Regions from separate parts of the Bradyrhizobium sp. 521_C7_N1_3 genome, predicted to be linked through region 3. Evidence: predicted binding sites of a transcription regulator. Region 3 holds the regulator's gene; each other region holds the start of a gene.
The links. Region 3 encodes LexA, which represses DNA repair genes until DNA is damaged. Its sites were predicted from a motif close to TGTTCNNNNTGTGTTCNG; they were not measured.

Region 1: the regulator LexA is predicted to act here: its motif matches at 853-870, upstream of recA (recombinase RecA).
Region 2: the regulator LexA is predicted to act here: its motif matches at 1,082-1,099, upstream of AB7008_RS27135 (single-stranded DNA-binding protein).
Region 4: the regulator LexA is predicted to act here: its motif matches at 1,189-1,206, upstream of AB7008_RS12750 (PA0069 family radical SAM protein).

What each region holds. Positions count from the first base shown of each region.
Region 1 covers NZ_CP197232.1:6,954,406-6,956,607, reverse strand. Annotated here, with positions in the region: gene AB7008_RS32900 (hypothetical protein) at 341-556, opposite strand; gene recA (recombinase RecA) at 945-2,033, shown strand; gene AB7008_RS32890 (hypothetical protein) at 2,128-2,202, shown strand, end outside.
Region 2 covers NZ_CP197232.1:5,830,056-5,832,257, forward strand. Annotated here, with positions in the region: gene AB7008_RS27130 (DUF2306 domain-containing protein) at 1-232, opposite strand, end outside; gene AB7008_RS27135 (single-stranded DNA-binding protein) at 434-928, opposite strand; gene AB7008_RS27140 (outer membrane protein) at 1,380-2,135, shown strand.
Region 3 covers NZ_CP197232.1:5,979,011-5,981,212, reverse strand. Annotated here, with positions in the region: gene AB7008_RS27850 (hypothetical protein) at 1-117, opposite strand, end outside; gene AB7008_RS27845 (hypothetical protein) at 193-516, opposite strand; gene lexA (transcriptional repressor LexA) at 724-1,425, opposite strand; gene AB7008_RS27835 (molybdopterin molybdotransferase MoeA) at 1,602-2,202, opposite strand, start outside.
Region 4 covers NZ_CP197232.1:2,817,001-2,819,202, forward strand. Annotated here, with positions in the region: gene AB7008_RS12745 (phosphoketolase family protein) at 1-1,017, opposite strand, end outside; gene AB7008_RS12750 (PA0069 family radical SAM protein) at 1,228-2,202, shown strand, end outside.

The DNA.
Region 1 (2,202 bases), 980 kb from region 3:
GGACTCCCTCAACGACTAGCGGCACCATCCTCAGACAGGCCGGACACCGCAAAAGATTCGCTAGGGATTGCGGATTTATGACGGCGACGTTCCGCTCGCGGATACACCAATCGTAGCCCCGAGAACAAAACGGGGCACTTTCGTTTTCAAATCAGGCCGCTTAGGCCGGGAACAGGCGCGTGGCGAAATCCGGGTGCTGGCCGAAATGAGGGTTTTGCGCTGTTCCTGCGCAAAGCAAAGCGAAATGCAGATGTCTCGCGTTTGGTCGATGAAGTCAGCGGACGCGACAAGAAAGGTGTTTTTGAATGAATGAGGCCGCCAACTAAGGCGGCCTCTCTTGCTAGCGCTTATCGGCCTGTCCGTGGTTGGTCCCACTTTCGGGACCGATGTAGATGCCGGTTTTCATGCACTGCTTCCACGCGCCGTCGCACCGTTCTGGCTTAGCGGCCTTGGACATGCAGATGGCTTTGTAGTCAGAGCACGACCTGGCTTGAGCTGGATGTGCCGCAATGATCCCGACCGAGCCAACAACCGACAAAAGCAACCACTTCTTCATGACGTCTCCTTCGTTGCAATTCGGAGAGCATGTAATTGGCGAGTGGTACCCGTCGATGTGCACAACCAAAAATCCACAAATGAATTAGGAGGACGCCCTCTGACGGTGCCCCTAATCCGTTGGAGGCATGAACAGACCTTGGCCAAATGTCGGCCAACGTGAACAGCGGTCATGAACAGAGCTGGGCGCGTTTTGGCCCGAACGAGAACAAAATAGGCCACTGCCAAATTCAACTTAGGCCACTGGGGGTTAAAACAGGCCAGCGCCAAAATCCGCGAAAGAACATATTGCGAACCTGGAACAAATAGGGTACATTGCTTTTATCGACGACCCGCCGCGCCAATCGTTTGTCCCGCACCCGAATCCTCGCCATAAGGAGCACGACCCAATGTCCAACACTGCCCTGCGTATCGTCGAAGGATCCTCCATGGACAAGAGTAAAGCTCTGGCCGCCGCGCTCTCCCAGATCGAGCGCCAGTTCGGCAAGGGCTCGGTGATGAAGCTCGGCAAGAACGACCGGTCGATGGATGTCGAGGCGGTGTCCTCGGGCTCCCTCGGGCTCGACATTGCGCTCGGGATCGGTGGTCTGCCGAAGGGACGCGTCGTGGAAATCTACGGGCCGGAATCCTCGGGCAAGACCACGCTGGCGCTGCACACGGTGGCGGAAGCGCAGAAGAAGGGCGGAATCTGCGCCTTCATCGACGCCGAGCACGCGCTCGACCCGGTCTATGCGCGCAAGCTGGGCGTCAACATCGACGAGCTCCTGATTTCGCAGCCGGACACGGGCGAGCAGGCGCTGGAGATCTGCGACACGCTGGTGCGCTCGGGTGCGGTGGACGTGCTGGTGGTCGATTCGGTCGCGGCTCTGGTGCCGAAGGCCGAGCTCGAGGGCGAGATGGGCGATGCGCTGCCGGGTCTCCAGGCCCGTCTGATGAGCCAGGCGCTGCGCAAGCTGACGGCCTCCATCAACAAATCCAACACCATGGTGATCTTCATCAACCAGATCCGCATGAAGATCGGTGTGATGTACGGCTCGCCGGAAACCACGACCGGCGGCAACGCGCTGAAATTCTATGCCTCCGTCCGTCTCGACATCCGCCGCATCGGCGCGATCAAGGAGCGCGACGAAGTGGTCGGCAACACCACGCGCGTCAAGGTGGTGAAGAACAAGCTGGCGCCGCCCTTCAAGCAGGTCGAATTCGACATCATGTACGGCGAGGGCGTCTCCAAGATGGGCGAGATCCTCGATCTCGGCGTCAAGGCCGGCATCGTCGAAAAGTCCGGCGCCTGGTTCTCCTATGACAGCCAGCGCCTCGGCCAGGGCCGCGAGAATTCGAAGGCGTTTTTGAAGGCCAACCCCGACATCACCGCCAAGATCGAGACCTCGATCCGCCAGAACTCCGGCCTGATCGCCGAGCAGATTCTCGCCGGCACCCCCGAGCGCGACGCTGACGGCGAGGAGCCGGCGGACGAGTAAGACCTAACGCGAAGAGTTTTCGCGAGGAGCGGGCGCTGAGGACGTTGAGTTGCCGACGTCGTCAGTGCCCGTTTCGTTTTGGGGGGCGTTCGCGATGAAACGCGTGATCCTGACCAGTTCGTCCGGCGTCGGTCTTGCCCATGCGGATCGCGCCGACATGGTCGTGCCG
Region 2 (2,202 bases), 150 kb from region 3:
TCGATAGGAGATGAATCGGGCTGAACGGCCCGACCAGGCGGATCTGGTGGATCCAGAACGACGATGCCGCCACGACCGCCATGAGCCCCACCCAGATCCAGCCGATCGTCCGGTGCGGCAGCGTGCCCTTGGGGGCGGCAAACTGAACGAGGCCGAGCACGAAGGCGGCCATGGCGGCAAAGGCGTGCAGCGGGATCGCTGGAGCGGCCTCGAGCAGCGGCGCAACGCTCATGCAAGGCTCCCTCCGATCGACGGCCGACCATGTGAATAGGATTAACATCAAGTTAATACCATTCACATCATGCCCCGTCAAAGGCTTGAGGCAGCACATGAGGCAAGCCCGGAAAAACCGAGCTTTGCCCGCCAATTGGTAAGGAATCCTGTCGCTCTACGCGAGCAAGGTGACATCAGAGGCGAAGCGCCCCCGCCCGCCTCAGAACGGGATATCGTCGTCCATGTCGCTGTTGCGGCCACCGCCGGCGGCAACGGCACGGCGCGGCGCGCTGCTGACGGGACCGGAGGAGCCGAAATCGCCGCCCGGCTCGTCGCCAAAGCTGCCGCCTCCACCGCCGCCGCCGCGGCCGTCGAGCATCGTCAGGGTCGAGTTGAAGCCCTGGAGCACGACCTCGGTGGAGTACTTCTCGGCGCCGCTCTGGTCGGTCCATTTGCGGGTCTGGAGCGCGCCCTCGATGTAAACCTTCGCGCCCTTCTTCAGGTACTGCTCGGCGACCTTGCAGAGCCCTTCATTGAAGATCACCACGCGATGCCACTCGGTCTTTTCCTTGCGCTCGCCGCTGTTCTTGTCGCGCCAGGTCTCCGAGGTGGCGATGCTCAAATTCGCGATCGGCCGCCCGTCCTGGGTACGGCGGATTTCGGGATCCTTGCCGAGATTTCCAACCAGAATGACCTTGTTGACGCTTCCCGCCATCGCCGCTCTCCACTCCGAATGCCACTGAATTTCAAAAGGCCCGGGACGCGCCCGCGTCCTCTGCAACCTGTTGACGCGACCCTATACGCTTGCGCGGACGGATCGGCCCGTCACCCCTCCACTTATCCCCACATATAGCACCCGCGGCCGGTTCGTTCCAGATTTGTTCTTTCGACATCCCTCACGTTGTTGCGTGGGCACGACGAGACCGCGCTGCACAAAGACGGCCTGCGCCAAATAGAGCTTTCCCGAATTCCCCGAGGACGACGAAAACAGCCTAACATTCATCAAGTTAGAAGCAGTCCAGATGCCGCCTGACTGTTGCATTCCGGAGACGGACTCCGCCTCCCGCCTAAGTTACGCTTGCCGCGGAATTGGATTCTTATGGGCGTCGCGCCTGATCGGCCGCTTCGGGGACTTCGAAAAGCGGATCGAAACTGGGGAGACTGCAATGAATAGGATTTTGATTGGTACTATTGGTGTAATTGCGTTGGGGCTGTCGGCTCCCGCAAGCGCGGCAGATCTCTACACCAAGGCCCCGGCGCCGATGATCGCGACCATCTACGACTGGAGCGGCTTCTACATCGGCATCAACGGCGGCGGCGGCACCAGCCACAAGTGCTGGGACGCAGATTTCGGCGGCGGCGTTTTCGTTGGCGAAGGCTGCCACAACGCGACCGGCGGCACGGTCGGTGGCCAGGTCGGGTACCGCTGGCAGTCAGCCAACTGGGTGTTCGGTTTCGAAGGCCAGGGCAACTGGGCCGATTTCTCGGGTGACAACATCAGCGCGATCACCGGCTTGCGCGATCGTTCGAAGATCAACGCCTTCGGCCTGATCACCGGTCAGGTCGGCTACGCCTGGAACAACGTCCTGCTCTACGTGAAGGGCGGCGGCGCCGTTGTCAGCGATCGCTACCGCAGCTTCGACCTCGCCAGCGGCCTCGAAGTCGACCGGGCCAACGAGACCCGTTGGGGCGGCACCGTGGGTGCGGGCGTCGAGTTCGGATTCGCGCCGAACTGGACCGTGGGCTTCGAGTACGACCACATCTTCATGGGCAACCGTACCGTCGGCTTCACCGGATCCGGCAATTTCGTCATCGCCCCGCTCGGGGTTGCCACACGCTCCGATCGCATCAGCCAGGACGTCGATATCGGCCTCGTCCGCGTGAACTATCGCTGGGGCGGCCCGCTGATCGCAAGATACTGATATCCATCTGAGATCGCTTGGAAATCAAAGGCCGGCCCCGCGCCGGCCTTTTTGCGTGGGCAACGGG
Region 3 (2,202 bases):
CGGATCGGCCGCGGAGGCAAAGCCGCGCGTCGAGGTGCCGCGGAAGGTTGTCGTGACGATCGTCTCGCCAACTTCGGCGGGACGCGACGCGACGGCATGCAGGCTGTAGTCACACATCGGGTGCTCCTCAATCAGGATAGCAACCCGCGCCTCTTCTGAGGCGCTGGCCTCTATCAGAGTGGAAGCTTGCAATTATATGCGATGTTGAGGGCAAATCTGCGACTTGAGTCCGCAGACTGCCATCACAAAATCTTTTTCAAATGCAGTGGGAACAAAGCCCGCCCCCGTGGATTCTGTGAGCGTCAGCGTCCCGCGGGCACGGACCACCCCCGAATATTGCCAGGCTGGCTGCGACGGTTGGTTGACTGCGTCGCGGGCCTCGCGGGCTTGCTCGCTCACCGTGTCCTTGCGGACATGGGGCCGGGATTGCGCGGCCAAGGCTTCCGCGGCCAAGGCTTGCGACGCTGATGCTGCGATCAGTGCCACTGCAACTGTGCTCAGAACGATCTGGCGCACGACTTCTCCTCGAACCTGAAGGCCGCGAAGCAGGGCTGCTTCGTGCGGCGTGCCGAGGATGTACCGCCGGGGAAGGGGCCGGATAATCTGCGCAAAACCAGAAAGACTATCCAGCGGAAGCGGACAATCGTCCGCTCCAATCTCGGATCGGCGGTGCCGATCGAAAGCGCGCGAGGCGCCAAATAACCGATACCGGCGCGTCCGGTATCAGTACTTCCGGTACAGCCCGATCAGCTTGCCCTGGATCTTCACCCGGTTGGGCGGCAGGATGCGGACCTCATAGGCCGCATTGGCGGGCTCGAGCGCGATCGAGGCGCCGCGGCGGCGGAAACGCTTCAGGGTTGCTTCCTCGTCGTCGATCAGCGCCACCACGATATCGCCGGTGTCGGCGCTCTCGTTGCGCTGGATCAGCGCCATGTCGCCGTCGAGAATTCCGGCCTCGACCATGGAATCGCCGCGCACTTCGAGCGCGTAGTGTTCGCCCGAGCCGAGCATGTCAGGCGGTACGCTGATGGTGTGGCTGCGGGTCTGCAAGGCCTCGATCGGCGTGCCGGCCGCGATGCGGCCCATCACGGGGACTGCGACGGGGCGCTCGCCCTCATCCGCCGGCGGGCTCGAAGTCGTGCGGACCTTGCCGAGATTGCCTTCGATGACGCTCGGCGTGAAGCCGCGGCGGCCGCCGGCGGCGGCCTGAAGCTCGGGCAGCTTGATCACCTCGATGGCGCGGGCGCGGTTGGGCAGGCGCCGGATGAAGCCGCGCTCCTCGAGCGCGGTGATCAGGCGATGGATGCCCGATTTCGAGCGCAGGTCGAGCGCGTCCTTCATCTCGTCGAAGGAGGGCGGCACGCCGCTTTCCTTCAACCGTTCGCTGATGAACCGCAGGAGCTCGTATTGTTTGCGCGTTAACATCTCGACCAAAATCCCCCGGTTGATGTCGTTCGATTCCGAGACGCTGAATTCAGCAGTAAGCCGCTACATGCTCGAAACAAATCATGAACGGACACTATATGTTCGATACATGTTCCGCAACTGCTTAATTTACCGTGAACGCGACAAAGTTCGCGGAACGCACGCGAACGAAGCGCTCAGACGGGCAGCCGCAAGACCTCGCAAGGCGTGCCGGCTTCGGCCTTCGGCGCGAATGGCGCGCGCACGAGAAGTGCCTGTGCCGCAGCGAGATTCGCAAGCAGCGAGGAATCCTGGTGATTGACCGGAAGGGCGAGGAGTGTGCCGTCGTCGCGCAGCTCGAGGCGCGCGCGCAGGTAATCCTCGCGCTGGTCGTTGGCGCCGACGTCGCGGCCGAGCACCGCGCGTTCGCGGCGGTGATGAATCATCGAACGGCCCGAAAGCGCGCGAATCAACGGCACCATGAACAGGAAGCCGCAAACGTAGGATGACACGGGATTGCCGGGCAGGCCGATCACGCGCATCGCGCCGAGCCGCCCGTTCATCATCGGCTTGCCCGGCCGCATCGCGATCTTCCAGAACGCCATCGAGATACCTTCGTCCCTCAGCGCCTGCTGGACCAGATCGTGGTCGCCGACAGAGGCGCCGCCGGTCGTGATCAGGATGTCGGCACCGCTCTCCCGCGCGCGGCCGATGCCGGCGGTGGTGGCCTCCAGCGTATCGGCGGCAACGCCGAGGTCGATGGTATCCGCGCCTTCGCTGCGGGCGAGCGCGTGCAGG
Region 4 (2,202 bases), 3.2 Mb from region 3:
CAGCTTTTCGGGCTCGTAGCTGCGCATCCAGTCTTCGAGGATTTTCAGATGCGCCGGGTTCTCGCGACAGCTCGCAACGGGAACCTGATGCGCGCGCCAAAAGCCCTCGACCTTCTTGCCGTCGACCTCCTTCGGGCCGGTCCAGCCCTTCGGGCTGCGCAGCACGATCATCGGCCAGCGCGGCCGTTCGACGCTCTTGCGGCCGTCGCGGGCATGCTGCTGGATCGAGCGGATGCTGGCGAGCGCGACGTCGAGCGCATCCGCCATGGCCTGGTGCATCAATTTGGGATCGTCGCCTTCGACGAACAGCGGCTCGTGGCCGAACCCGCGGAACAGGTCGCGGATCTCCGCGTCGCGCATCCGTCCAAGCACGGTCGGGTTCGCGATCTTGTAGCCGTTGAGGTGCAGGATCGGCAGCACGGCGCCGTCATGCGCGGGACTGAGGAACTTGTTCGAGTGCCAGGACGCCGCGAGCGGGCCGGATTCGGCCTCGCCATCGCCGACGACGCAGGCGACGATCAGATCGGGATTGTCGAATGCGGCGCCATAGGCGTGCACCAGCGCGTAGCCGAGCTCGCCGCCTTCGTGGATCGAGCCCGGCGTTTCCGGCGCCGCGTGGCTCGGAATGCCGCCGGGGAAGGAGAACTGCCTGAAAAGTTTTCGCAATCCGTCCGTATCGCGCGCGACGTCGGGATAGATCTCGCTGTAGCTGCCTTCGAGATAGGTGTTGGCCACCATGCCCGGGCCGCCATGGCCGGGACCGCAGATATAGAGCACGCTGACATCGAGCGCGCGGATGACGCGGTTGAGATGGGCGTAAATGAAGTTCAAACCCGGCGTCGTGCCCCAATGGCCGAGCAAGCGCGGCTTGATGTGCTCCGGCCGCAACGGCTCGCGCAGCAGCGGATTGTCGAGCAGATAGATTTGTCCGACGGAGAGGTAGTTCGCGGCGCGCCAATAGCGATCGAGCAGATCGAGCTCGCTGCTCCCTGAGGCCGATTGTCGTTGATTTGTCATGTTCCTGCTGACCTTCACCCGGCGATCGTCACCAACTTTGTTCCGGTGCGATTGATCCCTGTCCGGCATCGAACGGGATCGCCGCGACGGGTGTGTTGCGCGAGGTCAAGGGACTGCGCCCGAAATTTGGGCGGCTACTGTGCATGGGGTTGTTTTTCAGTTTTTTGTTTGTGTTCTTGATTTGTTCCTTTGGCGTGCTATCTTCGCTTCATGAGTCCAGCATCCTCTCATGCTCTCAAGCACCCGCCGGTCACGGCGCCCTCCGAGCCGGCGGGTGCGGACTCTGATTTTCCGGAACTAGCGGTCGCCATCGACAAACAGCGCAGGCGAGGGCGGGGCGCCCAGTCCAATGCCAGCGGCCGCTTCGAGGCCGAGGCCCGCGTCGCCTTCGACGACGGCTGGCAGAGCCTGGAGGAACTGCCGCCGTTCAAGACCAGCGTCGGCCTCGACACCTCGCGCAAGGTGATCACCCGCAACGAATCCCCCGATATCGGCTTCGACCGCTCGATCAATCCCTATCGCGGCTGCGAGCACGGCTGTGTCTATTGCTTCGCGAGGCCGACACACGCCTATCTCGGCCTGTCGCCGGGGCTCGACTTCGAGTCAAAGCTGTTTGCCAAGCCGGAGGCGCCGGCGCTGCTCGAGAAGGAGCTGGCCGCGACCGGCTACGAGCCGCGGATGATCGCGATCGGCACCAACACCGATCCGTATCAGCCGATCGAGCGCGAGCGCAAAATCATGCGCGGCATTCTCGAAGTGTTGGAGCGCGCCGGCCATCCCGTTGGCATCGTCACCAAGTCGGCGCTGGTGGTGCGCGACATCGACATTCTCGCGCGGATGGCCAAGCGCAACCTCGCCAAGGTCGCGATCTCGGTGACGTCGCTCGACCCGAAACTGGCGCGCACCATGGAGCCGCGCGCGGCGACGCCGCCGAAGCGGCTGGAGGCGCTGAAGCAGCTCTCGGAGGCCGGCATTCCCACCACCGTGATGGTCGCGCCGGTGATCCCCGCGCTGAACGATTCCGAGATCGAGCGCATTCTCGATGCCGCCGCCCATGCCGGCGTCAAGGAAGCCTCCTACGTGCTGCTGCGCTTGCCGCTCGAGGTTCGCGATCTCTTCCGCGAATGGCTGATGGCCAATTATCCGGACCGCTACCGCCACGTCTTCACCCTGATCCGCGACATG